One region of the Nocardia arseniciresistens genome, then DNA from elsewhere that is predicted to be linked to it. Evidence: riboswitches for the same ligand, from Rfam matches in the RefSeq annotation. Region 1 holds a riboswitch; the other holds the start of a gene.
What was found. A riboswitch is a leader RNA that binds a small molecule or an ion and turns the genes downstream of it on or off. The one in region 1 is predicted to bind glycine.
Positions count from the first base shown of each region.

Region 2: linked by a shared signal. The riboswitch ahead of gcvP (aminomethyl-transferring glycine dehydrogenase) and the one ahead of glyA (serine hydroxymethyltransferase) in region 1 are both predicted to bind glycine.

Region 1 covers NZ_JBKORD010000001.1:533,954-549,945, forward strand. The annotation lists gene ACLMAJ_RS02435 (putative bifunctional diguanylate cyclase/phosphodiesterase) at 1-559, opposite strand, end outside; gene ACLMAJ_RS02440 (Rv1355c family protein) at 627-2,777, opposite strand; gene ACLMAJ_RS02445 (hypothetical protein) at 2,774-3,541, opposite strand; gene ACLMAJ_RS02450 (effector binding domain-containing protein) at 3,796-4,236, opposite strand; gene ACLMAJ_RS02455 (GyrI-like domain-containing protein) at 4,233-4,676, opposite strand; gene ACLMAJ_RS02460 (uracil-DNA glycosylase) at 4,876-5,601, shown strand; gene ACLMAJ_RS02465 (L-serine ammonia-lyase) at 5,633-7,000, opposite strand; gene glyA (serine hydroxymethyltransferase) at 6,997-8,334, opposite strand; glycine riboswitch at 8,370-8,475, opposite strand; glycine riboswitch at 8,476-8,569, opposite strand; gene ACLMAJ_RS02475 (IclR family transcriptional regulator) at 8,720-9,505, opposite strand; gene ACLMAJ_RS02480 (putative nucleotidyltransferase substrate binding domain-containing protein) at 9,519-11,330, opposite strand; gene ACLMAJ_RS02485 (GMC family oxidoreductase) at 11,393-12,949, opposite strand; gene ACLMAJ_RS02490 (APC family permease) at 12,942-14,480, opposite strand; gene ACLMAJ_RS02495 (aldehyde dehydrogenase family protein) at 14,543-15,992, opposite strand, start outside.
Region 2 covers NZ_JBKORD010000002.1:367,543-383,534, reverse strand. The annotation lists gene ACLMAJ_RS05355 (bifunctional nuclease family protein) at 200-673, shown strand; partial or broken gene ACLMAJ_RS05350 (MerR family transcriptional regulator) at 888-1,439, shown strand; glycine riboswitch at 1,573-1,673, shown strand; gene gcvP (aminomethyl-transferring glycine dehydrogenase) at 1,830-4,640, shown strand; gene ACLMAJ_RS05340 (VWA domain-containing protein) at 4,792-6,468, opposite strand; gene ACLMAJ_RS05335 (WhiB family transcriptional regulator) at 6,619-6,894, opposite strand; gene ACLMAJ_RS05330 (HNH endonuclease) at 6,891-7,460, opposite strand; gene ACLMAJ_RS05325 (cutinase family protein) at 7,769-8,632, opposite strand; gene ACLMAJ_RS05320 (acyl-CoA dehydrogenase family protein) at 8,835-9,965, opposite strand; gene ACLMAJ_RS05315 (winged helix-turn-helix transcriptional regulator) at 10,058-10,765, shown strand; gene ACLMAJ_RS05310 (AraC family transcriptional regulator) at 10,762-11,712, opposite strand; gene ACLMAJ_RS05305 (saccharopine dehydrogenase family protein) at 11,854-12,885, shown strand; gene ACLMAJ_RS05300 (acyl-CoA dehydrogenase family protein) at 12,889-14,178, opposite strand; gene ACLMAJ_RS05295 (TetR/AcrR family transcriptional regulator) at 14,181-14,849, opposite strand; gene ACLMAJ_RS05290 (alcohol dehydrogenase catalytic domain-containing protein) at 14,873-15,922, opposite strand.

The DNA.
Region 1 (15,992 bases):
AATGTAATCGCTCCTCCATATGCTCGAGCAGCGCACGGCGGTTGGCGAGCCCGGTGAGATCGTCGTGCAGCGCGATATAGCGCAGTCGCTCTTCGGCGACCACGCGCGCCTGCAGCTGCGCGAACAGTGCGGCAATCGCCTTGAGGACGTTGAGTTCTCTTGTGCTCCAGTCCCGATCGCCCTGTTTGATGAAGCCGAGCACGCCGGTCGACTCGCCGCGCGAAAGCAGTGGCACCGCGGCCATCGCGACCAGCGGGATCCCCGAAGAACGGCGGATCGTCTCCTGATAGTCGGCGGACTCCACGCTCGGCCGCACCACAATCGGCTCGGTAGCGTGCTCCAACTCGGCGAACACCGAATCGGCGGTCTCGAAGTGCACGACCTTCAGCGGATCGGGATCGGGGATATCACCGCGATGCGGCCACTCGGCGATGAGCACGGTGGCTCTTCGTTCCCGATCGGTATGTCGCAAATAGCTGAAATCGACGTCGAAGTGCTCGACCAATCTGGCCAGCACTCGCTCACTCGCCGCCACCATCGTCGTAGCGTCGACGCCCATCAACTCGGAGGCGACCTGGGTCACCAATGAGTCGAGCGTTCGGCGAGGCACCTTGTCTCCGATCGTGCTAGCTGCGGTTGCCCGCGCCCGACACTGGAAGTCGCCTGCTGCGGACCGAGGCCGGCGCCGCATAGCTCAGGCGAAGCACCAATGCCATGATTTCATGCCCAGGCACTCCCAGCAGGTCCAGGAAACGGCCCTGAAGTGACGCTAGTGTATCCGCGAAATCGGGGGAAATCGCGACCAGTTCGTCGTTGTGCCGTGCATAGAGGAACACCGGGGACACCGGTTGTACCGCAAGTCCACGTCGTTGCGCCTCCAGCCAGACGCGCTGCAACGCGGCGCCCGCGCGGGTGTAATCGGTCAGCCCAGGTCCCGAGGTTCCCTTCTTGTTGTCGAACGTCACCGCGATGACCGCCGAGCTCGACAGCACCCGGTCACCGGTGTGCTCGCCGAGCGCCGCGCCACCGGACCATTCGCGCAACCGGTCCATCACGTCGGCACGACGCCCGATCGCGAGCTTCGCGTGCTCGTCGGCGGCCAATTCCATACTGCAGACGTCGATTCCGGTGCGCGGATCGTCTCCCGGCCACCGCAGTTCCGCGAACATCTCCTGGTGCAGCCGAGACGTCAGGTAGCGGATTCGATCCGATTCGCCGAGCAGTTCGGCCGCTAGTGCGAGGTCGGCTCGGTCGGTGACACTGCGAATCGTCGCGCCCTCTGCCCCGGCGGCAGCAGCGAGACCGGCGAGGACATTGCCCGCCATCGGTGCGCCGGTGCCGAGGCGCCGGTTCGTCTCGCGGGCCAGCGCGGCCGGGTAGTCGCGGGCAAGCAGCGGATCGTTGCCGTCACCGAGGCGTAGCACCGCGGTGAGCGCGGTGGTGTCGCTCTCGATGAGCTCGTGTCCGCCGAGGATGCCGTGCGCGGCGGCGGCAGCGCGCGCGTTGTGCAATGCGGCCCCGATCGCCACAGCGCTACCCCGATAGCCGATATCGAGGGCCGAGGACCGCGTGCGCGCCAGCTCGATCCGCACCTCGGACTCGTCGACCCGCAGCGACCACGGCTGGGCATTGCCACCCGACGGGGCGCGCTGAGCACATTCGAGCACGCTCAATATCGCGGTCGCGGCCGGTACCGGCATGGGCGCGATGGCCTCCGGCTCGCACACCAGCTCACCGACGGGCTCCGGCTCGGCCAGTTCGTCGAGACCGCGCTCCAGGTCGATGCGCGTGCGTCCGGACGACAGCTTCTGCCCGAGCCCGAGCCTGCGCACCGCCGCCGCCACGATGGCCGCGCCGAGCTGCACATCGCTACCGAGCTGCGGCCAGGTGGTCACGGACTCGTCGATCTCCACCAGACTGGCCGCCATCCGCGCCGACAGCTCTTTCGGATCGAGGATCCGCATGACATGGGGCGCCTTGTCCCTGGTGGACAGCCCACGCAGGTCTGCGCCTTCGGTCGTGCCGAGCAGACCGTGGAACGGCGGACGGCTCGGCTCCAGGTCGTAGCGTTCGACGTCGAGCAGGCCACGATCGCTGGTATCCATCAGCAGCGGGATGCGATGCCTGCGCGCGCCCTCACGGACGGCGAACTTGATGTCGAGCGAATCGCATTCCTCGACCACGATCGACAAACCGGTCAGGAATTCGTCGACGGACTCTTCATCGACACCCGAGGTGCGCACCTCGATCGGCAGGTAGGGGTCGAGTTCGGCGATCCGGCGCGCGGTCACGATCGATTTGTTCACGCCGATGTCGAAGATGCTGCCCGGCACCCGGTTCAGGTTGGACAGCTCGATGTCGTCGAAATCGGCAAGGCGCAGCAGGCCGCAGGTGCCCTCCAGCGCCAGCGTGTAGGCGACCGCATGTCCGACGCTCTGGCCGACGACTCCGATGGCCAAGCCCGCCAAGCGTTCCTGCTCGTCCCTGGTGAGCTTGTTGCGGTTACGGTCGAGCCGAATCGCGCGGTAGGTGCGCTCGCCGGGCAGCCCGACCAAAGTGCGCCGCCACGGGTAGTAGACCCAGCGATCGGGATCCGGTCCATCGAGGGTCGGGCGCGAATGCACCTTCGCGAGCTCGCCGCGCAGCACATCACGCAGGTCGAGGATGCGGACCTGCGGTGACTTACGCAGTTGTACGAGGATGGGTATGTCGTCCGGGGCATTTTCGTCGAGTATCAGCGGTCTGTAGTCCGCGACCGGGCCGGGGTCACCGTTCATACCTGCGCCCGTCCTCCGATCCATGGTTCACCAGCGGTGGGGCCACTGTACGGCTGTGCATGCCAGGTCTCGAGCGCCGCGCGCTCCAGCGCGATCAACGAAGTCTGCAATTTTGTGGCAACCGATCGATTCGTGTGAGTATCCCACCACACGGGGACGGTTCGATAGCGGTCATCCGGATAGGGCACCGACGGTATCCGATCGACAACGCGCCCACCACTGGAGCGATAAAGTTCCAGGCCGTGCGAGGCAGTGGTCACGAAACCGAAGCGAGCGCCGAGTAGCGAGGCCGCGTGCACCACGCAACGGGAGATCGCGGCGGCGAGCGCGGATCGGCGTTCCGCGTGTCGTGCCACCCAGACCGCCTTGACCTCGACAACCCCCTCTGGTATCCGCTCAGCAACCATCGCGCGCAGCGCGGCCTCACCGGGTTGCCCCGCCCAGGCACCGAGCGCGTGCACATCCTCGACCGCCGGGTACGGCCCCTGCGCCCGCAAGCCCGCGACGACCACCCCCGAGGCGTCGACGGCGACAAAGAACAATGCGGTCGAACTGCCGTTTTGGACTTTGTCGTATTCGATCGCGTGATCGACTCCGTAATGCCGGTAAACCCGCAGCGCACCCCGCAAGTATCGGCGCCAGAGGTCTGGATGCGACTCCGGAGTCGCGACATGGAAGACATATCCGGAATGCACATCCCGGAAGCGCAACACCTCGGCATCGCGCATGCCCCCGGGGCCGACTGCGATTGTTTCGACAGTCATGGTGTTCCCTACTCCGTAGCCACCGCGCGCACGCGCGGTCATCGAGCCGGTCCAGCTCTCACACCCGACTGCCCGCCGATCTGGTGTGATTGCCTAGGGAAGTATCCGTCATTCGAATGGAATTGGCCAGATGTCCGGTTAATCTTCCGAAAACTTATTTCGACTCCGAAACAAACCGCAGGTCAGGCCACTCCTTACGGACACGAAATGGAACAGAGAGACCGGTTGGTACCGACGTAGCTACATCTCAGCAACTAGACCAGGATCGAGATGAACAGCTCCACCGACTCCGGACCGTGCCAGATCTCGACCTCTTCGCGATAGGCGCGAGTGATCTCCGCGGAGGCCGTCGCATCATCGACCTGCGCCCACACATCCTCGACCGGATCGTGGTAGTCGCCGTTCGGCGCGAACCGCGCATAGACGCCCTTGGGCACCTTGACCAGCACGTCGCCGACCGGGACGGCATCGTGGTCCGGGTACTCGAAGCAGACGACGGCGTTGAAGTTCCCCGCGGGGTCCGGCACGTACACGGTGAACATCGGGTGATCCGGCCGCTCCTGCCCACGGTCGCGCAGCCGATCCTTGAGGAATTCGATCAGATCGCTATTGCTGACCTTGAAGCTCGGCCGCACCCTCGGTACCACGAGGCCGCCGTAGATCGCCTGGCCACGCACGACAATCGCATAGGTCATCGCGCATCTACCGCCAGGTAGAGATCAATTTTGTAGGCGTGCGGGTAACACTCGAAGTCACCGGTATAGGTGCGTTTGATGTAGTTGTGTTCCTCGGCGTAGGCGATCTGCGTCCACAGGTCGGTCATCACCTGCGGGAAGTTACCGACCGAGGAGAACCGGGCATAGGTGCCGCGTGGCAGCCGCGCGACGAGGTGGCCGCGGGTGACGTCGTCGAACGAGGCACACTCGTATCCGACGATCTGAGTGTTGTAGGTGCCGAGCTCACCGGTGTAATCGGTATACGCGCTGGCCAGAGGGCCACCGAGCTCCTGATGCAGCACTGCCGCCCAGGCCGCCTCGAGATCGTGATCCCGCAGTTCTCCGAGCGCACGTTTCGGGCTGCGCACCGGCAACCCGGCAACCCACGTTTCGTCTCGCTCGACGATTTCAAACTGCATGGAAAGACTCTTTCGAGGGTAAATCCGGGGGCGAAGCCCGCATCCGGTCGGCCAGAAAGGCCATGCTATCAACCCGGCGCCAGCGCTAACGGTCACATGTCCTGGTCGTTATCTGCAGCTCACGGCCACACTTACCTGGACGCATGTCCTGGATGCAAACCCATGGTTATCGCCTCGAGTTATGTGATTGGGTTTTCTCATGTGCCACACCGTCGCCGAGTTGGACTCCGCCGTCGCGCAGTGCCGAGCCTGCCCACGGCTCGTCGCTTGGCGCGAAAAGGTAGCCACCGAGAAGCGGGCGGCCTTCCGTGCGGAAACCTACTGGGGCCGCCCCGTCCCCGGATTCGGTCCGCCCGATGCCCGACTACTGATCGTCGGCCTGGCCCCGGCCGCCCACGGCGGCAATCGAACAGGTCGCATGTTCACCGGCGACCGCAGCGGTGACGTCCTGTTCGCCGCGCTGCACGCGGTCGGGCTCGCCAGCAGGCCCACCTCGGTTCGGATCGACGACGGCCTACAGCTGACCGGCGTCCGCCTCACCGCTCCCGTGCACTGCGCGCCGCCTGACAACAAGCCGACGCCGGAGGAACGCGATCGCTGCGCCCACTGGCTGCGCACCGAATTGGACCTGCTCACGCCGACCGTCCGCGCCATCGTCGTGCTCGGCGCCTTCGGATGGCAGGCGCTGCTTCCGGTGCTCGCGGCGGCGGGTTGGACCATTCCCCGCCCCCGACCCAAGTTCGGCCACGGCGCGCACGTCACGCTGTCGCCGTCCGACGGTAGCCGAGAACCGTTGCAGCTCTTCGGCTGCTACCACGTCAGCCAGCAGAACACCTTCACCGGCCGACTCACCCCCGCGATGCTCGAGGCCGTACTCACCGATGCGGCGATTGCGGCAGGCCTGTCGGTATCGGCCCCGCGCTGACGCTGCGAGCCGAGACCGAATCGGCAAGCCCTCAGCAGTCCACCACCGCGACCGCGAGCCCGCCGAGTGAAGTCTCCTTGTATTTGTCCAGCATGTCCGCGCCCGTCGCACGCATCGTCTGGATGACCTTGTCGAGGGACACATGGTGCACGCCGTCGCCACGAATCGCCATGCGCGCCGCGGTAATCGCCTTGACCGCCGCGACACCGTTTCGTTCGATGCACGGAATTTGTACGAGACCGCCGATCGGGTCGCAGGTGAGACCGAGGTTGTGCTCGATGCCTATCTCGGCGGCATTCTCGATCTGTTCGGGCGTGCCGCCGAGCACGGCGGTGAGTCCGGCCGCCGCCATCGCACACGCCGCGCCGACCTCGCCCTGACAACCGACTTCGGCGCCGGAGATCGAGGCGTTCTCCTTGATCAGTTGTCCGATCGCGCCCGCGGTCAAAAGGAAGTCGATGATGCTGTCGTCACCGGCACCGGTCACGAAACGCTGAACATAGTGCAGCACAGCGGGAATGATGCCCGCGGCACCATTGGTCGGCGCAGTGACGACACGTCCGCCCGCCGCGTTCTCCTCATTGACGGCCATCGCGAACAGCGTGACCCACTCCATCGCACGCAGCGGGTCGGTGTCGTCGGCTTCGACAGTCAGTCGATGGTGCAGCGTCGCCGCACGCCGTCGGACGGCGAGTGCGCCCGGCAGCACACCCGCCGTCGAGGTCCCCCGCTGGACGCAGTCCTGCATGACCTTCCAGATTTCGAGCAGGTCGATCCGAATCCGGTCCGGACGGCGCCAGGTCATTTCGTTGGCCATCATCAGCTCGCTGATGGACTGCCGGGTAGCGGTGGTGTGGGCGAGCAGCTCCCCGGCCGAGCCGAACGGATACGGAACCGCCGTCGTCGCCTCGGTGGGTCGTTCGATCTCGGCTTCGGCCAGCACGAAACCGCCACCGACCGAGTAGAACCGGCGCTCGATGAGCACCTGCCCCTCGGCGTCGACCGCACGGAACATCATGCCGTTGCTGTGGAAGGCAGGTTTCACGCGCCAGAGCAACTCGATGTCCTCGTCGATGGCGAAAACGATCGGATGCACCCCACCGAGCCGCAACGTTCCGCTGGCCCGCGTTTCGGCGGCGGTGCTGACCACGACCTCCGGATCAACGGTCTCCGGCCGCTCGCCGGACAACCCGGCCACGATCGCCTCGATGCTGCCGTGCCCGCGCCCCGTCGCACCGAGCGATCCGTACAGCTCAACCCGAATAGCGGACGTATTGTAAAGCTGCCCAACGGTTTTGAGCTCCTCGATGAACCGGTCGGCCGCGCGCATCGGCCCCACCGTGTGCGAGCTCGACGGCCCGATGCCGACCCGGAAGAGGTCGAAGATGCTGACCGTCATACCGGCACGCGCAGACCGGGGTACAGCGGGAAGCGAGCAACCAGCGCATCGACCCGCGCACTCGACTCCTCGACCGGCCGCGCCGCGCGCAACGTGGCGGCGATAATGTCGGCGACCTCGACGAATGCCTCGGTATCGAAGCCACGTGCGGCCAGCGCAGGTGTTCCGATTCGCAGCCCGGAACTAACCATGGGCGGGCGCGGATCGAACGGAACCGCGTTGCGGTTCACCGTGATTCCGATCTGGGCGAGCCGATCCTCGCCCTGCTGGCCGTCGAGCTCGGAGTCACGCAGATCGACGAGCACCAGATGCACATCGGTACCGCCGCTGACGACGCTGATTCCCGCCGCGAGGCAGTCCTCGGCGAGCAGCCGATCGGCGAGGATCCGCGCACCCGCGAGCGTGCGTTCCTGACGATCACGGAACGCCGGTTCCGCCGCCATCTTGAAAGCAACGGCCTTGGCCGCGATCACATGCTCGAGCGGACCGCCCTGCTGTCCAGGAAAGACGGCGGAAGCCAGCTTCTTACCCAATTCGTCGATGGCGAGAATGAATCCGCCACGCGGCCCACCGAGGGTCTTGTGCGTTGTCGAGGTGACGATGTGCGCGTGCGGGATGGGCGACGGATGCAGACCCGCCGCGACCAGTCCCGCGAAGTGCGCCATGTCCACCATCAGGTAGGCACCGACTTCATCTGCGATGCGCCGGAATTCGGCGAAGTCGAGGTGCCGAGGGTAGGCGGACCAACCTGCCACGATCAGCTTCGGGCGGTGCTCCTGCGCGAGCCTTCGCACCTCGTCCATGTCGATGAGATGGTCATCGGCCCGAACATGGTAGGCCACAACGTCATAGAGCCGACCGGAGAAGTTGATCTTCATACCGTGGGTGAGGTGTCCGCCGTGGTCGAGGGCGAGCCCGAGGATCCCATCGCCAGGCCGCAACACCGCGTGCATCGCCGCGGCATTGGCCTGCGCGCCCGAATGCGGCTGGACGTTGACGTATTCGGCGCCGAACAGCGCGCGCAACCGGTCGATCGCCAGCGTTTCGATCTCGTCGACATGCTCGCAGCCGCCGTAATAACGACGGCCTGGATAGCCTTCCGCATACTTGTTTGTGAGCACCGAGCCCTGCGCCTGCATCACCGCGAGCGGCGCGTGATTTTCGGAGGCGATCATTTCCAAACCGCTTTGCTGCCTGCTGATTTCGCGGTCGATCAAATTCGCGACGACCGGATCGAATTCACCCAACGACGCGTCGAGGTCGGTCCGAATGGCTGTGTTGTTGTTTCGAGCGACCCGCAAGCAGTCGCCAGCGATAGCAATAGGTTCGGCCATCAGGAGCCTTTCGTCGACGCATGCGCGTGGGTGGCTCCTCCCGCTCTGTCCAATGGCCTGAGAGTTTCACGCGCTGTGTCGATCTGGACACCGCGCGTTTGCCCCGTCGGCGAGTGCGTGCGCACTGCTTTCCAGAGGTGCCTGTGCGCGGCGGTACTGGGCCTGAGAGATTCCCGGGAGGATTTGCTCCTTCGGCTCTCCACGAAATTCCGTGGAGATCTCCCGCCGCACGTCAACGGCGACTATTCAATTTCACATGCCGCAACAGTTGCGCAAAACGCAACAGTTGCACCATCCGCACTAAGTATTGAGCCGACCTCAACCCTTGTCAATACGAATTGGGCGGCGGGCTACGCCCCACAGCACCCACCAGGTGCGCTCGAGCTCAGGCGAAATATCCGAGGCGACGGCTGATGTCGGCGGCGCTCGCGACGGTCAGCTCGGCGACTTCGGCGAAACGGTCGGGACCGAGGCGGTAGGCGGGCCCGGAAACACTCAGTGCCGCAACGACTACTCCACCGCCGTCATAGACGGGCGCGGCGACGGCGTTGAGGCCGATCTCCAGTTCCTCGCGCACACTCGCCCAGCCGTTCTTCCTGACCTCGACGAGTTCGGCAGCGAGGTCGGCGACCTTGGTGATCGTGTTTTCGGTGAACATCTCCAGCTTGGCGCCGACGCGCTTGCGCATCTGGCTCGGCACCAGATCCGCGAGCAACACCTTGCCACTGGAGGTTGCGTGCAGCGGGCAGCTCTTCCCCACCCAGGACAGCAGTGCGATCGAGCCGGGCCCCATCGCCTCGACGATGTTGATCACCCGATTGCCGTCCAGCACAGCGAGGTTGGTCGTCTCGCCCGAGGCATCCGCCAGCTCGTTGCACGTACCTTGGCTCTGCCCGACGAGATCGACCTGCGCGCTGGTCGAGCCTGCGAGCCGGACGATGGAGAAGCCGAGCCGATACTTGCCGCGCCCGGAAAGCTGCTCGACGTATCCGCGCGATTCCAGCACCGTGATCAGTCGGGAGACGGTAGATTTGTGGACACCGAGCTCGGTGGCAATCTCGGTGACACCGGCCTGTCCGAGCTTGGCGATGATCTCCAAGACGAGCAGCGCGCGATCGACGGACTGCACCGCGGCCGTCCGCCCGTTATCCTCAACATCTCGAATTACCATCTCGGTCACCAGTCTAGGTGGTCGCCGCTCCGGTGTTGCCGATGCGTCGCTGAACCGCCGCGATCTCGCGCAGCGCATCGTTGAGCAGGCTGCGATTCAGTGGTGAGAGTTCCGACATCGTGATGATGTCTCCAGGACTGTGTCCTGCGGAAAGCTGCTCGATCTGATGGACCATACGCATGCGTTGCAGCATGGTGAAAACCTCGGTCAGGACGGCGGCATCACGCTCGCGGACCGCACCGGCACTCGCGGCGGCCGCCAGCCGCATCGGGGTCGACGCCGAGGTCATGCCCGCCATCAGCCCGCCCCACCTGGCGAGGTTGACGATCGGGGCCAGCGCGTGGTTCTTCAGATCGAACGTCCCGCCACGCCGGGAGATCACGTCGCGCAGCGAGCGCGTCCGTACTCGCCCCGACAGCGCGTCGAGCAGTTGCAGGCGCAGCGCGTGCGGGTGGTCGGCGCGCATCCGCCGGAACGCGGCGGGAATCGCGTGCAACGATTCCGCACCCCACACCACGCGCCCGTCGATGAGCAGCGAGGTGAGGACCAGTCCACGGCCCTGCAATGGATCGTCGAGCCAAGCCTCGGCCGCCTTCGCCCATTGCGAGCGAGAACGGGAGAATTTCGGCTTCGCGGCAATCGCGCCATTGCTGTCGGCGGGCAGCCCGCAGGCATCGAGGATGGCGTGCACTCGCGCGGCGACCGCGCGGAGTTGCCCACTCGCCGAGGATAATTCGTCGCTCCAGGACAGCGCGCTGTCCACATCCGACGACGGCATCGCCTCGCGCCGGGCGATACTGCCGAGCGTCAGCCAGGCGAACCCGCCGCCGGCGACTGCTCCCAGGTCGCTCGAAGGGGTCAGCTCGGGCGCATCGTCGATCTCGGCCAGCGCCAGTTCGAGTCCCTTGCGGACCACCGAGTCGATGACGACAGACAGAATGCCGCTGGTCGCCGACGCCTCGGTGCCATTGCGAAACAGGTCGACGACGGTGCCGGTGATCTCGCGCGCAGCACGCTGTAGTTGGGCCGCGTCGGTGGCCGCGGCGATCGAGCAGCGCAGCACGAAACCCTGTCTCGCCGAGGCGGCTAGCAGGTCCGCGTCCTCGAGCACGCCCAGCACCTCACCGCGCCGGGACAGCACCGGCATATGCCGCAGCCCCCATTCCAGCATTTCCATCAGCACGGTCTCGGCGGTCAGGTCGGCGGTCACTCGCCGGGCCGGAGCGCTCATCACCAGGGAGATCGGCGCTTCTACCGGCAGCCCGGCGCCCACCACCTTGGTACGCAGATCGCGATCGGTGAAAATGCCGAATTCGCCTTGCGGCAACCGGATCAGCACATAGGAGACGGACTCCTCGGTCATCCGCACGACGGCATCACGCACGCTGGTCTCCGGCGTGACGAAAACCGCGGCCCTGGAGACGAGCTCGCCGACCGGGCGGCTGCCGACCGCGGGTGCCATCGGAGTTCGGCTGCCGGACACCGTTTTCCACGCCGAGGAGGCGAGGAACGCGAGACCGGCGGGCTGAGCGAACTGGGCCGCGACCAAGGCCCCCGGCAGCCGGATAAGCAGGCTCGGTTCGGCCGCCCGCGCGAGGAAGTCGGCACTGCCTCCGGTGAGTAGCGGAACATAGCCGAAGATTCCGCCGGGCTCGATAGTGTCGATCGGTGTGCCGTCGCCGCTGCCGAGCAAGGCGACGCGGCCGCTCCACAGCATCCAGATATCGTCGGGCACCTTGGCCGAGTAGTCCATGATCACCGTGCCCGCCGCGAATCTGTGCAGCGATGACGACGACGCGAGCTGCTCGAGCTCGGTCGTTGCCATCGCCTGGAACGGCGCGTGATCGGCGAGAAACGCCTCTAGTCCCGCCTCTTTCGGCACCTCACTCAGGTTTTCCGTATGAGGTCCGCGCACTTCTCTGCCATGGTCATGACCGTGATATTAGGGTTCACCGCAGGCAGTTTCGGCATCGCGGACGCGTCGACGACCCGCAATCGGGACACGCCCTTGACCCGCAGTTCGGGATCGAGCACCGCCATCGGATCGTCGGTCGCCCCCATCCGCGCGGTGGCCGCCGGGTGGTACACGGTGTTGTGCGTCGCGCGAATGTAGTCGAGTAGTTCGTCGTCGGTCGTCGCGTCCGGGCCCGGCGCGAGCTCCCTGGCGACCCAGTCCCGAAGCGGCGTCTGCTCGGCTATCTTGCGCGCCAACCGGACTCCCGCGAGCATGGTGCGTTCGTCGTGCCCCTCGGGATCGGTGAAATACCTCGGGTCGACCTTGGGCCTGTCACGGAAGTCGCGACTGCGCAGCCGGACCGTGCCACGCGAGCGGCCCTGAGTGACGTTGGGCGTCAAGCAGAAACCGTTGTCGGTAGTCGGGTAACCATGGCGCAGTGTGTTCATATCGAACGGCACGCTGCCGTAGTGCATCATCACGTCCGGCAGGCGCAGCGTCTCGTCGGTGGTGGCGAACAGGCCGATTTCCCACCACTGTGTCGAGGTGGTGACCATCGGCCGCGCGGCCTCCCAGAACACCAGGCCCTCGACATGGTCGTCCAGGTTCGAACCGACACCTGGAGAGTCGACGAGCACCGCTACGCCGACCTCACGCAGATGCTCGGCGGGCCCGATCCCGGACAGCATCAACAACTTCGGCGTATCGATGGCCCCCGCGGTGACGATCACCTCGCGTCGGGCCGAGATCGTGTCGTACCCGGTGAGATCCGGCCGCTGGTATCGCACGCCTGTCGCGTTGCGTGCCTCGTCGAACAGGACCTCACTGACCCGACACCCGGTGCGCACAACGAGATTGGGCCGCGAGTCGAGGATGGGGTGCAGGTAGGCGTGCGAGGTCGACATCCTGATGTTGTCCTCGTCGGAATTGATCTGGAACCACCCCGCACCGTTGCGCACCGTTGCGCCACGGTTGAATTGGACCGTCGGCAAGCCGATCAGCGCAGCGGCTTCGAGCACCGCCGCTCCACACGGGTCATCGGGCGGGACGTCGCGCAGCCGGACCGGTCCGCTGTGGCCGTGCTGCTCGCCGGGCGCGTCGTTGTTCTCCACCCGCGCGACATAGGGCAGCACCTCGGCCGCGCTCCAGCCCTTGGCACCCATCGCGGCCCATTCGTCCAGATTCTCGGCAGGCGGCCAGAACGCGATACACGAGTTGTGCGAGGAACATCCGCCGAGCACCTTCGCCCTCGCGTGGCGCAAAAAGCTATTGCCGCGTTCCTGTGGTTCGACCGGATAGTCCCAGTCGTACCCGGAATCGAGCAGATACATCCATTCGGTGAGCTCGAGGATATTGCGGTCGCCGACATCGGACGGACCGGCTTCCAGCAGGCACACCGACACCTCCGGGTCCTCACTGAGCCGTGCGGCAAGCACACATCCCGCGGTGCCGCCGCCCGCGATCACGTAGTCGAACACACTGTCAGACATCTGATTCCGCCTCCTTCGACGCTGCCGCGTGTGAAGCGAGGGTGCCGATGCTCTTGCGGCCCCTCAGCCCGTACCAGAGCAGCCCAGCGCCGAGAATCGCACCGATGTAGACGAACGCGCCCCAGGTGTTGTACCAGGGCGTGCCGTACACGGCCTCGCGCGGCCAGGCCAGATTCAACGCCATCCCGATGCCCCATACGACGGCGACGATATTGACCAATAGACCCCAGCGGCCCATCGAGAAGTAGCCGCCCGCTTTCAGATCCTTCGGCGGCCACTGACCTTTGAGCCGCTTCTTCAGCATCGGCCCTGTCACCATCAGGTAGGCCAGGTAGATCATGATGATGGCGATCGAGGTCAGCACCGTGAAGATCTTCGGCTGACCGATATTGACCACCAGGATCAGCACGGCGAGCACACCGATCACCACAGCGGGCACCACAGGGGTCTGCGTCTTCGGATGCACTCGGGCGAGCTTTTCGCCGAAGGGCAGCGCATTGTCGCGGGCCATGGCGAAGGTCAACCGGATGGCGGCGGTGTGCACGGCCAGCGAACACACCGTCACCGCGACCACGATGCAGCACAGGAAAATGGTGCCGAGCGGCCCCCACATCACTTGTTCGACAATGTATTGCAGGCCGCCGCTCGAGCTGCCGACCTTCGGGTCGTCGAGATCAGGGGCCGCCATCACCGCGAACACCAGGATCGCGCCGCCGATCACGAACGAGGCGAGAATCGCGCGCAGGATCGCCTTCGGTGCGGTGCGCCTCGGCTCCACCGTCTCCTCGCCGAGCGAGCTCGCGGTGTCGAAGCCGTACATCACGTAGCCGGAGGCGAGCGAGGCGACCAGGAACGCGCCGAGGTAGCCGCCGGACTCCCCCGCACCGTAGCCGTGCGTGGAGAAGAACACCTGCGGGCCGCGAGTCCAGTTGGCCGCCAAGATGATGGCGATCAGCACCGCCGCGATGAGTTCGATGAACACGCCGGTGCTGTTGATCATGGCCATGAGCCGCACACCGAGCGCGTTGACGGTGGTGGTGAACACGATCATGATCGTGCCGAGCACCACGGCGTTGGTGGCGTAGTCGAATTCACCACTGCCGTCACCGATCAGCTGGAAGCCGCTCCACAGGCGTGGCAGGTTCAGCTGTAGGGCGAGCACCACCGCGGAAAGCGTGACGATCGACGCGGTCAACATCAGCCAGCCCGAAGACCATCCGACGATTCTGCTGCCGAGCGACTTCGACCAGTTGTAGACCGAACCGGCGACCGGATACTTCGCCGCAAGCTCCATGAAGCACAGTGCGACAGCCATCTGTCCGACGAAAACCAGGGGCCACGACCATAGATAGGCCGGACCCGCGCTGCCGAAACCGAAATAGAACAGCTGGAAAGTGCCGGTGAGAATCGAAATGTAACTGACGCCTGCGGCGAAGCTGGCGAATTTGCCGATACTTCGGTCGAGGGATTCCTTGTAGCCGAAATCCTCCATCCCATTGTCATCGGCCAGACCGTGCTCCTTGACTGCCATTGCTACCGTGCCTTTCGCGGTGCCGGCCGGTACGGGCTGTCCGGCCGATGTCGTAACTCGGATCAGACGCCCTTGAACCACTCCGCAGGCTTCGGTGCCGTGTTGTGCCAAATGTGTTTGATTTCCTGATATTCGGTAAGTCCGGTCGGCCCGAGTTCGCGTCCGTTTCCGGACTTCTTGAACCCGCCCCATTCCGCGGCCGCTGTGTAATAGCCGAAGTCGTTGAGCCAGATGGTGCCGTGTCGCAGCGCGCGCACCATGCGTTCGCCGCGCGCGGGGTCGGTGGTGCGCACACCGCCCGCGAGTCCGTACTCGGTGTCGTTACCGAGGCGAATCGCCTCCGCCTCGGTAACGAAGCGCTCCACTGTGAGGATCGGTCCGAATGTCTCCTCCTGGACGATCCGCATCGACCGATCACAGTTGTCGAAGATGGTCGGCAGGAAGAAGCTGCCCGCGGCCAGCGCCGGGTCGCTCGGCCGGACACCGCCGGTCACCAGTTTCGCGCCCTCGGAGATACCCAGCTCGACGTAGGCCTCCACCTTCGCGCGATGCTGTTCGGAGACCAGTGGGCCGGTCTCGCTTGCCGCGTCCATGCCATTGCCGACGCGAATCAGCTCGGCCCTTCGGACCAATTCGGCGACGAAGTCGTCGGCGATGGACTCTTCGATGATCAGCCGCGTACCCGCCGAGCAGACCTGGCCGGAGTGCAGGAACACACCTGTCAGCACCTGGTCGACCGAGCTCTCCCAGTCGGCGTCGGCGAACACGATGTGCGGGTTCTTGCCACCGAGTTCCACCGCGACCTTGGTGACATGCTCGGCGGCCACCTCGGAGATGATTCGTCCCGTCGCGAGACCACCGGTGAACGAGATGAAATCCACGTCCGAGTTGTCTGTCAGCGCCGACCCGAGCACCGCGCCGCTGCCCTGCACCAGGTTCAGCACCCCAGAGGGCACGCCGGCTTCCTCGGCAAGACGGACGAAGGCGATGGTGCTGAGCGGGGTCACCTCGCTCGGCTTGGCGACCATCGTGCAGCCCGCGCCGAGCGCGGGCGCGATCTTCCACGACATCTGTAGCAACGGATAGTTCCACGGCGCGATCAGCACGCAGACACCGATCGGCTCGCGGACAACGCGGCTGATCACCGTCGGGTCGCCGACATCGACAACTCGGTCGGCCTGCACCGCGACCAGGCCACCGTAATAGCGGAACACCGAGACCACGTCGTCGATGTCGATACGGCTTTCCACCAGCGTCTTGCCGGTGTCCAGGGTCTCGAGGTGAGCGATCTGCTCCTTGTCGCGTTCGAGCAGATCCGCGATCCGCAGCAGCAACGCGGCGCGCTCGGCAACCGGTGTTGCGGCCCAGGCCCCCTCATCGAAGGTGGCACGCGCGGCGGCAACCGCTCGGCGCGCGTCCTCCGTTGTCGCCTCGTCGACGCTCGCCACCACCGAGCCATCGGCAGGGTTGACGATCTGACGCAGGCCACCATCGGAGGCGTGTATCCACTCG
Region 2 (15,992 bases), on a different contig from region 1:
ACACTGATTTCGGCTGTGCACACGGAATGCTGGACACCTTCTTGTTCGCTTAGACTCGGAGGTACGGCGAGCTCTGCGGTAGTTCATGCCGGGTGGCCGGCGAAGTATTGGGAGGCAGTGCGATGAGTGAGCGCAGCGAACGAATCATGATGCAGTGTGCTTCGCTCATGTCGGAGCCGAGTGTTAGCGAGGCTCAGGCATGAGTGAGATGCGTGTGATCGGCATTCGTGTCGAGCAGCCACAGAACCAGCCCGTGCTGTTGCTCCGTGAGGCGTCCGGGGATCGGTATCTGCCGATCTGGATCGGGCAGGCCGAGGCGACCGCGATCGTGCTCGAGCAGGAGGGGGTGACCCCGGTCCGTCCGCTGACTCACGATCTGATCAAGATCTTGATCACCGACCTCGGGCACACACTCAAGGAAGTCCGGATCGTCGATCTGCAAGAGGGCACCTTCTACGCGGATCTGGTTTTCGAGAACGATCTGCGGGTCTCGGCGCGGCCGTCGGATTCGGTAGCGATCGCCTTGCGGGTCGGTTGCCCGATCTATGCCGAGGAACCGGTCCTCGAGGAGGCCGGGTTGGTGATGCCCGACGAGCGCGAGGACGAGGTCGAGAAGTTCAAGGAGTTCCTGGAATCGGTCTCCCCGGACGACTTCAAGGCGACCGACAGCTGAGAGGTCAGAACTATCTTTTAGACCTCTAGTACAGGTCGAGACTCGTACCGCGCGTCGCGTTTGGTCCGACGATGCCGCTCCCGTGACAATCAAGGGGAGTAATCTCGATAGTTGGACCACGTGCGTTCTGACTGGGTGTATGTGGTCAACGGAGCCGGGTTATTGATGAGGCCAAGGCGGCGGCGAAGCAAGGGAGTGGTCAGTGGCAGAGCAATCGCAGGGAGTGGTACAGCCAGGCCTGTTCCCGGACGACTCGGTACCTGACGATCTCGTCGGATACCGCGTTCCGAGCGCGTGCCAGGTGGCCGGGATCACCTACCGGCAGCTCGACTACTGGGCGCGTACCGGTTTAGTGGTGCCGTCCATCCGTAGCGCCGCGGGCTCGGGCAGCCAGCGGCTGTATTCGTTCAAGGACATCCTGGTCCTCAAGATCGTGAAGCGACTATTGGACGCGGGCATCTCGCTCCAGAACATCCGCATCGCGGTCGATCATCTGCGCAGCCGCGGCGTGCAGGACCTAGCGGGTATCACCCTGTTCTCCGACGGCACCTCGGTGTACGAATGCACCTCGGCCGAGGAGGTAGTTGATTTACTGCAGGGTGGGCAGGGCGTTTTCGGCATCGCGGTGAGCGGTGCAATGCGCGAGTTGACCGGCGCGATCGCCAACTTCCCAGCCGAGCGGGCCGTCAGTGGCAGCGCGAGCGAGCGTCCAGAGGATGAACTGTCGTTCCGCCGCAAGGCGCGGATGAACCAGAAGACCGGCTAAAAATTTTCGCTGTGAAGTGCCCGTCGTCCGCGGCGGGCACTGTTCGTATGCGGCGAAAGTGACGAGGACGACACATCCATTCGGGGTCCGGTGGAGCGATTCGTTGCGCGCGCGGCATAAACTAGCGATGCGTCGCCGCCGTGCGGGAGAGTCCTGGTCTTCATAAGAGCCCGGGCGCCGAAGGAGCAGCACCTCCCCGTCAATCTCTCAGGCAACAGGGACCGTACGGGCTTCGACGCCTCTGGAAAGTGGTGACCGCTGCAGACAGCGCGTGGTCGCCCGCCCATGGGGAAAGGGGTCGCACCCCGAATCTCTCAGGCTCCGCGACAGAGGGGGAGGGCTGGTACTCGTCGACCGTGTGGTCGACCCGCCCGACCTTTTGGAGCTGCCGTGACTCGATCATTTGCCGACCGCCACATCGGACCCGACCTGGACGAACTCGCCCGGATCCTGGACGTTGTCGGTGTCGGTTCGCTTGATGAGCTCGCGACCGCCGCGTTGCCCGCGAGCATTCTCGACAGCTCCGGCCTCGAGGTACTCCCGGCGGCAGCCACCGAGCACGAGGTGCTGGCGGAGCTGGCCGAGCTTGCCCATTCGAACACCGTCGCCACCTCGATGATCGGTCTGGGCTACTACGACACCTTGACTCCGCCCGTACTGGTGCGCAGCCTGCTGGAGAACCCGGCCTGGTACACCGCCTACACGCCTTACCAGCCGGAGATCAGCCAGGGCCGCCTCGAAGCGCTGCTCAACTTCCAGACCATGGTGTCGGACCTGACCGGCATGGAAGTCGCCAATTCCTCCATGCTCGACGAGGCCACCGCGGCCGCCGAGGCGATGACGCTGCTGCGCAGGGCAGGCCGGTCGAAGTCGGCGCGGTTGCTCATCGACACGGATTTGTTTCCGCAGACCAAGACCGTGCTCTACACCAGAGCCGAGCCGCTCGGGATCGAGATCGTCGAGGCCGAACTGGCCTCCGGTCTGCTTGACGGCGACTTCTTCGGTGTACTTGTTCAGGCCCCTGGCGCGTCGGGTCGGGTGGTCGACTGGGCGCCGCTCATCGAGGCGGCGCACGAGCGTGGCGCGCTGGTTGCCGTCGGCGCGGATCTGCTTGCGCTGACACTGATCACGCCGCCGGGGGAGCAGGGGGCCGACGCGTGCTTCGGCACTACGCAGCGCTTCGGTGTCCCGATGGGCTTCGGCGGGCCGCACGCCGGGTACCTGTCGGTGCATTCCAAGCATGCCCGGCAGCTGCCGGGCCGATTGGTCGGAGTGTCGGTGGACGCGGACGGCTCGGTCGCCTACCGGCTCGCGCTGCAGACTCGTGAGCAGCACATTCGCCGCGAGAAGGCGACCTCCAATATCTGTACCGCCCAGGTGCTGCTCGCGATTCTGGCCGCGATGTACGCCAGCTATCACGGCCCCGACGGACTGCGCGAAATCGCGCGACGGGTGCACGGGCACGCGCGGGCCATCGCCACCGGACTCGACGGCGCCGTAGTGCACGACAACTTCTTCGACACCGTGCTCGCCCATGTGCCCGGGGGTGCGGAAGCCGTTGTGGCGAAGGCGAAGTCGAGTGGTATCAACCTGCGGCTCGTCGATGCCGATCACGTCGGTATCGCCTGCGACGAGGCGACCACCGCGACGCATGTCGCTGCTGTTCTCGAATCCTTCGGCACCGCACTGTCTTCGGAGGTTTCCGCGCCCGCGACCGCCGCCGCATCGGTCGAGACGCGTGCCTCCGAGTACCTCACGCACCCGGCGTTCACCAGCTACCACACCGAGACCGCGATGCTGCGGTACCTGCGGCGGCTCTCGGACAAAGACATCGCCTTGGACCGCAGCATGATTCCGCTCGGTTCCTGCACCATGAAGCTGAACGCGACCGCCGAGATGGAGGCGATCACCTGGCCCGGTTTCGCGCGAGTGCATCCCTACGCACCGGTCGAGGACGTCCCCGGCCTATTGCGGGTGATCCACGATCTGGAGGGCTGGCTCTCGGCGATCACCGGGTACGACTCGGTCAGCTTGCAACCGAATGCCGGCAGTCAGGGTGAGTACGCCGGTCTGCTCGCCATCCGGCGCTACCACCTGGATCGCGGTGACACACACCGGGATACGTGCCTGATCCCGTCCAGCGCACACGGCACCAACGCGGCCTCCGCCTCGATGGCCGGGCTGCGCGTCGAGGTGGTGAAGTGCCGCGACAACGGCGACGTCGACCTCGATGACCTGCGCGCCAAGATCGCCGACCACGCCGACCGGCTGGCGTGCATCATGATCACCTACCCGTCCACCCACGGCGTGTACGAGCACGAGGTCGCCGAGCTGTGCGCGCTGGTGCACGATGCGGGCGGTCAGGTGTATGTCGACGGCGCGAACCTGAATGCGCTTGTCGGGCTTGCCCGTCCGGGCCGCTTCGGCGGCGATGTGAGCCACCTGAACTTGCACAAGACCTTCTGCATTCCGCACGGCGGCGGCGGTCCCGGCGTCGGCCCTGTCGCGGTGCGCTCGCACCTGGCGCCGTACCTGCCGGGCGATCCGCTCGAGACCGGTTCACACGCGGTGTCCGCCGCCATGTACGGTTCGGCCTCGATCCTGCCGATCACCTGGGCCTACATTCGGATGATGGGTGCCGACGGTCTGCGCAAGGCGACACTGACGGCGATCGCCTCGGCCAACTACATCGCCCGCCGCCTCGACGCACACTTCCCGGTGCTCTACACCGGCGAGCACGGCATGGTCGCCCACGAGTGCATCCTCGATCTGCGCGAGATCACCAAGCAGACCGGCGTCACCGTCGACGATGTCGCAAAGCGTCTGGCGGACTACGGTTTCCATGCCCCGACCATGAGCTTCCCGGTCGCGGGCACGCTGATGGTCGAACCCACCGAGAGCGAAAACCTGGCCGAACTCGACGATTTCATCCGCGCGATGATCTCGATCCGCGATGAGATCAGCCAGGTCGCCGCAGGCGTATGGCCGGTCGAGGACAACCCGCTGCGCGGTGCACCGCACACCGCGGCATGCCTTGTCGGCGAATGGGATCACCCGTACAGCAGGGAAGTCGCGGTGTTCCCGCATGGCCTGACCCCCGCTCGCGGCAAGGTGTGGCCCGCAGTGCGCCGTATCGACGGTGCCTACGGCGACCGCAACCTGGTTTGCTCTTGCCCGCCGCTGGAGGCGTACACCGACTGAGGGCGGATACGGCCCGCCCCTTCCTCAGGTGCGGTGTGTCGTAATCGCTGTGCCGGTAGCCCGGCTGCACGCGCGGCCGACCGCGCTGAATTCGCTGCGCCAGGCCTATTCGTCGGGGCCAGGTGCGGGTGGGATGGTGATCGTGCCGGAATCAGGGCGTTGTCAGCGTGTGCACCATGGCAGTACCGAAGCTGATGTCGTCGGAGCTGGCGAGGCGGGTGTAGCTGCCACCGGTGCGCTGGGCAGCGCTTTGCAGGGTTTCGGTGCCGTTGCCACCGATGACGATGACGTCGATGCGGACCGGGCGCGACTTGTCGGTGGCGGCAGTGATGTCGGCGAGTAGTTTGGTGCCGGTCAGCGTGGAGTCGTCGTCGGGGCCGTCGGTGATCAGGAGGACGGAATTGGTGCGATTAGCGGTGTATCCGGTGACCGCCGCGCGGTAGGCGGCCAGCAGGGAAGGGTAGGCCTGGTCGGTGCGGGATTCGGTGGGGACGACGGCGTCCAGTGCCGTGCCGAGCGCGGTGCGCTGGTCGTTGGTCAGTGGTGCGGTCACGGTCTGGATCTGGTATGGGACGGTACCGTCGAGGTTCTTGGCGAAGGTCCACACACCGAGGCCGAAGTCCGGTGGCATGACATTCATCGTCGAGCGAAGGGCGGCAAGAACATTCGCGAGGCGCGTGGCCGAGCCGTCGGTGTTGCCCATCGAGGCGGAGACATCGACCAGCACTGTCGACTGCACACCGAGAACCGGGTTGGCGAGGGTAGCGTGCACTTTGTCCAGCGCCGCGCGCGATGGCACGGCCGTCGGGCCGGCCGGTGCGGCGGCGAAACCGGCGGTGGTGAAGGTCTGTGTCTGTTGCGGGGCACGTAGATAGTCGGCGAAGATGCCCGCGATCAGATTCTGGGTCTTGTCCACCCATGGGCCCGACATCAGCGCGGCCGGATGGTCGGCGACGGGCGCGGAGCCCGCGGGGCTGAAGGTTACCCCGCCGCCCTGTGCTTTGACCTGCTGCTCGGTAGCGGCCACCGCATGAATCGGCGCGCTCGCTGGTTGGGGCGCTCCGGCCACGGCGGCCAGCGCCATCGTAATGTCCTGCGCCTCGGGCGCATTCGCGGCAAGCAGCGAGATCGCGGACACCACTTGGCCCGACTGCGCGGCTTGATCCGACAGCGGCTCGGTGCCGGAAACGGTCGAGCCGACCGCGGCCGCCGCGGCCACCGTCGCGTCGCCGGGCGGCAGTGCCATGCGCAGCCCGGCCCAGCCGGACAGGCCGATGTCGGCGAGCGAACCCTGTTGCAGGCGTGGCAGATCCGCCCAGGCGATCTTGGCCTGATCGAGTGCGCCGCGCAGTTCCTCTGGAACGGCGAGCACGATCGGGCTCACCGCGACGGGCGCCGGATTGCCCTCGATCAGGCCGGGTGCCCGCATGGATTCGATGGAACGCAGCGAATCAGGGATCCACAGCGCGGGCTGCGGTCCGAGCTGCTGGTTCCACGGCGCGGTCGTGGTGAAGGCCGCCACCATCGCCGCGGACGATTGGGCAGTCACCTGCACCTTCGCGCAGTGGTCGCGGATGCGCGGATTGGTCGCGTTGTAGGCATCGGCGATCGTACGCACGGTGGGCGCGATGTCCGGGTCCGCCGTGATAAAGAGCGTCGCGGCCCCTTCCATGCATTCCGCCGCGGCGGCACTGTCCTGGTCGGCGGCCCGGTTGCTCAGCTGATTCCACGCGAACACACCCGCGACCAACAGCACAACGGCGACTACGGCGATAACCGGACCTTTGCTGATGCCACGGGACCGGGTTCCGCTGCGATGAGTGCCCACGAGATCAAGTGTATGTTCACGTCGGATTCGCCGAGCGACCGTGGCACCGATCGAGATTTCCGACACTATGCACCGGTCGGGTAGAGCGAAACGCCGGGACTCGGCATCTGCGGGTCCCGGCGTTGCGTGATTGCGCCCGTCGGCGCACTGTTACTCGCGGATCATCCGCCCCCGGTCGAATTCATGGCCGCCCCAGACTCCGGATTGACTTGTGCGCGTGGCGAATTCACCGCAGGACGCCCGGATCGGGCAGCCCGCACATACCTCACGGGCATAGTCGAAATCCTGCGACGGATACGGGAACCACGCCTCGTGGTTCGCGTCGCCGCGACATGCCGCCCGGTGCCAGCCCTGGCTGTCGGAGAGCGGAAGCAGGTCGGTCAGTGTCACTTCGGCGGGTGCGGTGGTCTCCAGTCGGACGATCATGGCGATCCTTCTCCTCTCTTGCAGTCGCAAGCCATTTGCTTCCAGATCTGTCGCTGCCGTGTGGCCAGGTGAGTGGGCGCCCTCGGTTGCCACAGCAGCCGCATACCCGCTTCCTCGGGGGTGCGGTCGGCCTTGATCGTGTTGCACGGTGCGCAGCAGGCGATCAGGTTGCTCCACGTGTTCGGTCCGCCACGACTGCGTGGGCGGATGTGATCGACGGTGCGAGCCCGCTCGGCGCAATAGCCGCACCGGTGACTGTCGCGTCGCAGCACGCCTGCCAGCGTCGCGCGGCTCTCGTCCTGTACTCGAACCATGTGCTCGAGATACACGTAGCGTCGCAGCCGGATTGTCTCCGGCAGCGCGATCTCGAGGTGCTTGGACCGGATCGGGAAGTGTGGCTCCCGGTCGGCGACAGCCTCGGCGACCCCGCCCATGAGCAGCACCACGGCCCGTTCCGCGGTGACCTCGGAAAGCGCCTCATAGCTGGCGTTGAGCACCACAACGCGAGTGTGTATCCAGTTGTCGACAGTCAACGCCACCGGATCGGTGGCACGGCGGAACGTCATGGGAATCACCATGTTTCGAGAAGAGAGCGAGCGATTTCGAAGGAGGAGGGCTGGGCGTCAGTTGCCGGCCAGGAGGCGGCCGAGATCCGGTCCGCTGCTGGTATGGCACCGGCACGGGACCGACACGGAAATCCGCTGAATCGCAATGGGATTCATGTAGGTCAAAGCCACCTCCTCCTTTCTTCGTGCTCATGACCACCCTCGGAAAGGAGTGATCGTCGTCGAATCACATGGTGGCACACCACACCTGCTGTTGTCGGGTCATTTTCCGGCGGGCGCGTGTGTGCGGGGCTGCTGGGGCCGGCGGCTCAGGTCTGGTCGACCAGCCACTGGCGCAGCCAGGTGGTGGCGGTGGCGCCCGACCGGTCGACTACGTAGGCGGGATAGTTCTGGTGGACGAAGGAGTTGTAGAACTCCTCGAGTTTCTGCTTGCGCTCGTCCATGCCGGGATCGGCGAGCTGATTTTGCAGCATCGGGACGACACCAACGGTCATCAGATCATCGATGATCGCGACGGCTTCCTGCTGGTATCGCCACAGTTGCGAGGGGTTCGCGTCGGAGGCCTGAGCGAGGAAGCCCGCGAAACGAGCCGCGAAATCGGTGGGCGGCGTCGCGCAGTACAGGTCGCCGTCCGCACAGAAAGTCTTGGTCTTGTGCTCGAGGAGGCCGAAGCCGCCGATCCGAGGGCCGCCCGCACCCGCGCCCTGCACGGGCGGTCCGATCAAGGTGTCGCTCGGTGAACGCCGCGGATCGGAAACGAGGCCGACCGCGACGATGCGCTCCGGCCGGACCGGGCCGAAGCCGGTGCCGATCTCGGCGGCCAGGTCGCCCGCGGCGTCGGCACCCTGGCTGTAGCCGATGAGCGCGATCTTCGTCGCGTCGCACCGCTGAGCCATGGCGGTGACCAACCGGCGCGCGTTGTCGGTCGCCTGCTTCTTGGAGCGGCCGTAGACATCGCCTTCCCACGGGAAGGCGGTGGCCGCGTAGCTCACGTAGTCGGTGCGAATGTCGGAGGGCAGATCGTCGGTGACATTCGCGAGCAAGCCCTCGCCGGGTTTGCTATCGGAGGTTTCCCAGGTACCGGGAACCGCGACGACGTAGAGATCTGGACATTCCGCCGCGGCCGATACCGCGCCCGTCCCGCCGACAGCGCCTACCGTACCGATCGTCATGGTTCCCACGATGGCGCCGATCATCCTGCGAATCATCATTGATTACCCCGGTGTGCTGGTTCCGAAGCCGGCTTGTCGCCGCTGCCTGTGGTCTTTACGCAGACAACCGTACGGTCTGGCCAGCGAGTTCTGCGCGAACCACGGCCGACGAAGGGCAGACATTTTTCGCAGAGTGGCTATTTGGAGCGGTCCCGAGCGGGGTTCAGCCGAGCGGGGTATGGCCGAGCCGCACGCGCCCGCTGAACCGGGTTTGCTTGGCTCGCGGGAGCGGGTGGAACAAGCTGCCGTGCACGTCGCGGTAGCGCATCTCGAGGTCGCAGGTGCGGGAATAGCCGAGGCCGCCAACGGTTTCGATGGCGAGGCGGACGGTAGAGATCAGGGCGTCGGCGGCCACGGTTTTGCGGCTCAGGGTGCGGCCGGCGTAGGCGTCGGTGTTGTCGAAGCGCAGATTGTCGGAGTCGGTGAACATGGCCGCGATCAGATCGGCCGCGGTGGTGTGGACATTGAGCATTTCGCCCGTGAGCTGGAAGATGTGCGGATCGGTACGGTCGGCCACCAGCGCGGCGGCCGATTCGACCGCGCCGTCGGCGATGCCGAGATAGGCGGCCATCACCAGCGGCATAGCCGCGCCGATCACCACGTTCAGTATCGGCGGCCAGATGCCGACCGGGCGGACCAACGACACCGCGGCATCGGGTACGAAGACCTCGTCGAAGACCACCGTGTGTGACCCGCTTGCACGCAAACCGAGTGTGTCCCAAGTTTTTTCGATCCGAACGCCCTGTGCGACGGACGGGATCGCGCAATGCAGTACCTGCGGACCCTGTGGCGCGTCATCCCATCGGATACTGGTGACGAGCACCGTACCGACCTCACAGCCGCTGGCAGGCGCCTTACGTGCGCTCACCAGGTAGCCGCCCTCGACCCGCGAGGCCCTGCCGTTGGATTCGACCCAGTCCGAGGCGCCGGTGCTGACCAGGATCGCGCCCCCGGCCACCTTCGTGAAGAGGGGCGTTGCGTCGATGCCGTGGCGGTGGCGCCACAGCTGCGCGGCCACCAGATGCGAATGCATGGCGAAGGCGACCGCTGTCGATGGATCGTGGCCGCCAAGTTCGCGCAGGATCTCACCCATCTCGCGGTGGGTGGCGCCTCCGCCCCCGAATTCGGTCGGCACCAGCGCGGCGGTGAGTCCGGTAGTGCGCAGGAGATCGAAGGCGTCCTCGGCGATGTCGCCGGTTCGGTCGCGGGCGGCGACGCCGGGGCTCAGGCTCTGGCCGACCTGACGCGCGCGGGCGATCCAGTCGGTGGTGGTGTTTGCGGCGGTAGTTGTCATGTTTCGAAACTAGGAACGGCCGCGATAAACAGATAGTCCAGAAAGTGGACCCTTCCAGTTCAGATAATGGACCCGTTCGCGAGGTGACTCTGATGCCCGTCCACCACCCGACGACCACGGGGTACGGCCAGTACTGCCCGATTTCGCGGGCCCTCGACGTGCTGGGGGATCGCTGGTCACTGCTGATCCTGCGCGACCTGCTGCTCGGCACAGCCCGCTTCAACGACCTCGCCCGCGGCCTGCCCGGCCTGTCGCGCAGCCTGCTCACCAAGCGACTGCGCCAGTTCGAGCGGGCGGGGTTGGTCGAAAAGCTCAGCGGACAGTACCTGCTCACCAACGCGGGACGCGACCTCGAGCCGATCTTGTTCGGCCTCGGTGAATGGGGTGCACGCTGGACCTTCGGCGATCCGGAACCCGAGGAACTCGATGCTGCGCTGTTGGTGTGGTGGATGCACAACCGTCTGGACACCTCGAAGTTTCCTGGCAAGCGCCAGGTGCTCGGCGTGCGATTCACCGATGAACCTCGCCGCTTCTGGATCGTCGTCGAATTCGGCGTCGCTTCGGTGTGTGATGCCGACCCCGGCTACCCGGTCGACGTCACCATTACCGCAGATGTCGGCTCGCTGTATCAAGTGTGGCTGGGCCGATTGCCGCTGCCGCATGCGATCCGAACCGGCAGAGTGGAATTCACCGGTCCCTCCGCCCTGACGCGCCATATGCCCGCAGTCCTGCGATTGAGTCCTGTTGCCCCGTACCTGGATCCGTCACGAATCGACGCCGTCGCCAACCGTGCCTCCTAACGGGCAGCCGGGACGACCGCCGGGGAGGGTTGGACCCGTGCGGCGCTCCGATAGTGACCCGGAGCGATTCCGAACTCGCGTTTGAACGCCTTGGCGAAGGCGAATTCCGAAGTGTAGCCGGTGTTTTCGGCGACAACGCGCAGTAGGGCGTCGGTGTCCCGGAGCGTGCGTGCGGCGACGGTCATACGCCACCAGGTGAGATATGCCAGCGGCGCGGTGCCGACCATCGTCGTGAAACGGCGGGCGAACGCGGATCGGGACAACCGCGCGGTCGCGCCGAGGGATTCGACAGTCCACGCCTTGCCAGGATCGTTGTGGATCGCATGCAGGGCGGACGCTACTGCGGGGTCGTATAGTGCTGCACCCCAGCCGGTTTCGATATGGTCGGGTTGTTCGCCGTACCAGGCTCGCAGGATGTACAGCAGCAGCATATCCAGCAGGGGCGTGAGGACGCCGGATGCTCCGGGCAGCTGTTCTGTGTCCAGTTCATAGCCGAGGAGATCGATCGCGGACCGGAGCGCAGGGTACCTGCCGACACGGGCAGGCAAGTGGACGATGTCGGGGAGTTCGGCCAGCAGCGGATGCGGGCGCGACTGATCAAGGCGGTAGGCGCCGCAGAGCAGCAGCGTGGTCGCGCCGTCGGTCGGACTGGGTGCGACGGGAACTGGCAATTCTCCAGTCGGGGTGGTGACCTCGACGAGAGGAGTTGTCGGTGTATCGGCGATGGCGTGGCCGAGTTCGCGGGGCAGGAATGCCACATCGCCGGTATTGAGATGGATCGGTTCGCCACGCGCCGGGAGCAACCAGCACGAACCCTGTAGCACCACGTGAAATCCGGCGCCCGCCTGCGGTAGGAATCGAGTTCCCCACGGAGCATGCCGTTGGGTGCGGGCTGAATGCGGTTGACCTGTCCGCATGGCGGCGACCGCGTCGCTGAGCACGTCCACCCAGCCAACATACGGGATCCGCCCGCGGGGAAGGACGATTGGACATGTCGGCAGGAGTTTCAGTTATGGAACGTCCTCTTCGGCCCGCTTAGGTTTGGGGAGCGACATTTCCGTCGCTCATAGAATCTGGGAGTTCGACACATGAGAATTGCCGTGCACGGCGCGAGCGGGTTCACCGGAGGGTTGGCCGTGGCGGAGTTGGTCCGCCGCGGTATCGAACCGGTGCTGGTCGGCCGGAATGCGGATCGGCTCCGGGCTGCTGCGGTGGCATCCGGCGTGCCCGATGCCGAAGTGCGAGTGGCGGGTTTGGACGATTCCGTCGCGCTGACGGCCGCATTCGCGGACTGCGTCGCGGTTGTCAATTGTGCCGGGCCGTTCACACGCTGGGGTGAGCCGGTCGTCCGCGCCGCCATAGCCGCGGGCCGCCATTACGTCGACACCACGGGCGAGCAGCGGTATCTGCACCGGATCCTGACCGAGTTCGGCAAGGACGCCGAGGAGGCTGGGGTGACGGTCGTGCCCGCGATGGCGGATGACGGCGGGCCGGGTGATCTGATCGCCGCACTGACCGCGTCTCGGGTACCGGAGGTCGCGGAGGTCGTGATCGCCGATCTGCGGTTGCCCGGCAGCGCGTCGCGCGGCACCGCGCGGTCGATGGCCTCGGTCTTCGAGGAAGGTCCGTGGGAGTTCGTCGACGGCGAGTGGATCGCGGCGACCGAGCCGGGCCCGGAGCCGATCGTCCCGCCGGGGGAGGCCGTCGCGGTGCCGGTCTCTGCTTTCGCGTTGCCCGGTGTCGTGACGATTCCGCGCCACGTTCGCACCCGGCGAGTGCGCAGCGCGATCAGAACCGAAGTTGCCGCGCTATTTTCCGCGCTGACCTCCGACATCGTCGAGTCGATCCCCGAGTCGATCGCGCGGGACGCGCGGCAGGCCGGGCGCTGGCTGATGATGGCCGAAGCGATCGGCACCGACGGCCGTCGAGCGCGCGGCTGGGTGGCCGGATCCGACGGATATCGGCTCACCGCGGTGATCGCCGTCGAAGCCGCCCGACGACTCGCCGCGGGCGGCGCACCGGCCGGGGCACTTGCCCCGGCCGAGGCGTTCGATGCCGCCGACTTTCTGGATTTCCTCACACCCGAGGCAGTCACCTGGCAGGTCGAGGACCTCCGCTGAGGCTCAGAGGCTTCCGACGATGTGCTCGAGGCGTCGCGCCACCAGTTCGCGTGCCTGTTCGCGCAGCGCGGGGCGGTAGCCGCTCGGGTAGACCGGGTCGCCCGGGGTGTAGTCCTTCAGGACCTCCTTGGCGAGGGTGATCTTGTGGACCTCGGTCGGTCCATCGGCGATGGCCATGACCTCGGCGTAGTTCAGCATGTCGACGAAAGGGAGATCGGTGCTGACGCCGATGGCGCCGTGCAGATGCAGTGCGCGCTGGGCGATGTCGTGCATCACCTTGGGCATCGCGACCTTGATGGCGGCGATATCCTTGCGCACTTTCAGGTAGTCCTGCTCCTTGTCGATGCGCCAGGCGGTGCGTAGCACCAGGAGGCGGAACTGCTCCATCTCGATCCAGCTGTCGGCGATGCGTTCCTGCGTCATTTGCAGGCCCGCGAGCGGGCCCTTGCGCATCGGCCGGGAGACTGCGCGTTCGGCCATCATGTCGAAGGCCTTGCGTACCAACGCGACCGTGCGCATCGCGTGGTGCACGCGGCCGCCGCCGAGGCGGGTCTGGGCCACGATGAAGCCCTGTCCCTCGGCGCCGAGCAGATGGTCGGCGGGGACTCGGACGTCGGTGAAGCGCAGGTGCCCCTCGTGCTCGCTGAAGCCGTTGACGTGGAAGTTCTTGACGAGCTCGAGTCCGGGTGCGTCGGCGGGCACGATGAACATCGACATGCCCTGGTAGGCACTGACTTCGGTGTTGGTGACCACCATGACGATGTGGAAGCTGGCGAACTGCGCGTTCGAGTTGAACCACTTCTCGCCGTTGATCACCCAGGAGTCGCCGTCGCGCACGGCCGTCGTTGTGAATGTCGTCGGATCCGAGCCGCCGGTCGGTTCGGTCATCACATAGCAGGAGCCGATCTCGCCGGACAGCAACGGCGTGAGGTACTTCGCCTTTTGTTCGGGCGTACCGTAGTGCGCGAGAATTTCCGCATTGCCGGAATCCGGTGCCTGACAACCGAATACCGATGGCGCCCAGATCGAGGTGCCGAGCACCTCGTTGAGCAGCGCGAGCTTCATCTGCCCGAAGCCGGGGCCGCCGAGTTCGGGGCCGAGGTGGCAGGCCCACAGGCCCTGTTCCTTCACCTGCTCCTTGAGCGGCCGCATCAGCGCCATGGCTTCGGTGTCGGTACGGTCATAGGGATTGGGGTAGAGCAGATCCAGTGGCTCCACCTCGGTGCGGACGAACTCCGCGGCCCAGTCCAGCTTCTTCTGATATTCCGGATCGGTTTCGAAATCCCAAGCCATGGTCAGCCTTTCGTCTGTTCGGTGGGGTGCACAATGCCGTCGAGGAAGGTGGTCGCGAGGATGTCGGCGATCTGTTCGGTGGAATGTCCACCCTGCGGGCGATACCAGAAGGTCACCATGTTCAGCATGCCGAGCACGCTGTTGGTGACGACATGGTCGTCGGTGCGCAGTGATCCTGCCGCGTAGCCCGCATCGATGACGCGCTGCCAGCATTGCTGCACCTGATCGCGCAGGTCCTGTAGTTCGGTGCCTCGGTCACCGGTCAGCGCGGTGACATCGCGCAATTGGATGGCGACTTCGCGCCGGTGCCGCACGATCAGGTCGAGGTGACTGTGGATCAGCTTGCGGAGCTTGGTGATCGGGTCGTCAGCGTTGTCCGCGATCCGCTTCGCATCGATGAGCATCAGTTGGATGTAGTCACGCAGGATCTGCCAGAGCAGTTCCTCCTTGGACCCGATGTGGTAGTAGAGCGCACCACGCTGTACACCGGCTCGATCGCCGATCTCGGCAACTCCGGTGCCGTGGAAACCCTTCTCCGCGAACAACTCCACCGCCGCATCCACGATGCGTTCGCGGGTCGCTTCGGCGGTGGTTTCCGCGGCGGGCGGGCGGCCGCGGCGGCGTGGCGCGAGGGTGTCCGGCCCATCCGGCACTCGGCCGCCACCCCGCATCGAGTCACTGCGCGCTGCCGCACTCATCGTCGTGGATCCAGTACGACCTTGGAGACCCCGTCGGCTCTGTCGGCGAACATCCGGTAGGCGCTCGAGCCATCAGACATCGGGAGCTGATGGGAGACAACCGCTTCGGGATCAAGCCGACCGGCGGCGGTGAGGCGGAGCAATGCGGGCAACTCGTATTGGATCGAGCACAGTCCGATGTGGAATTCGAGCTCCTTGACCTGTGCCAGCTGCATGTGGAACGGGAAAGCGCGATTCTGACTGACGCCGACAACGCTCACCCTGCCGCGATGACCGACCGCGCTGATGGCGAGTTTGATGGTGGCATCGGCACCGACCGCTTCGATCGCGACATCCGCGCCGTCGCCGAGCATGTCGCGGATGGCGGCCTTCGGGTCGTCGGACTCGATGGGTTCGGCGCCCAATTCGGCGGCGTGCTTGCGGCGTTCGCCGACCAGATCGACACCGAGCACGCGCGCGGCGCCCATGGCGAATGCCGACTGGACGGCCATCAGCCCCACCGGGCCGAGGCCGATAACCACCACGGTGTCGCCCGCTGCGATGCGGGCACGGCGCGCGCCGTACCAAGCGGTGGGGGCGTTATCGGTCAGAACGACCGCGGCCTCGTCGCTGACCGCGTCCGGGAGTCGTACCAGGTTCCCTTCGGCATGCGGGACCGCGAGCAGTTCGGCCTGCGTACCTGCCAGCGATCCGCCGAGTCCGTAGCAGGCGTCGATCGGCAGTGGATGGCGTTCGCAGGCGGCGACGATGCCGGTCTTGCATTGCGAGCACCGGTCGCAGCCGACCGAGGCGGACGCGAGCACGCGGTCTCCGATCGTGAAACCCTTGACCTCCGGCCCGAGTTCGACGATCTCGCCGACCGCTTCGTGTCCGATGGTGTATCCGGTGCCATCGGTGAACCCGTGTCCGGCATAGATATGCAGATCGCTACCACAGATGCCCGCCGCGGTGACGCGGATGACCGCACCGTCGCGTCCGGGCAATATGGGGTCGGGAACCTCGGTGAACGAAATCTGCTGTGGGCCTGCGTAGGTCAAAGCCTTCATCGGATACTGCCGTCCCCATCGTCGAGCGCTGGTGTGCGCGAAATCGGTTGCGTACCTTGGTTGACAGCCG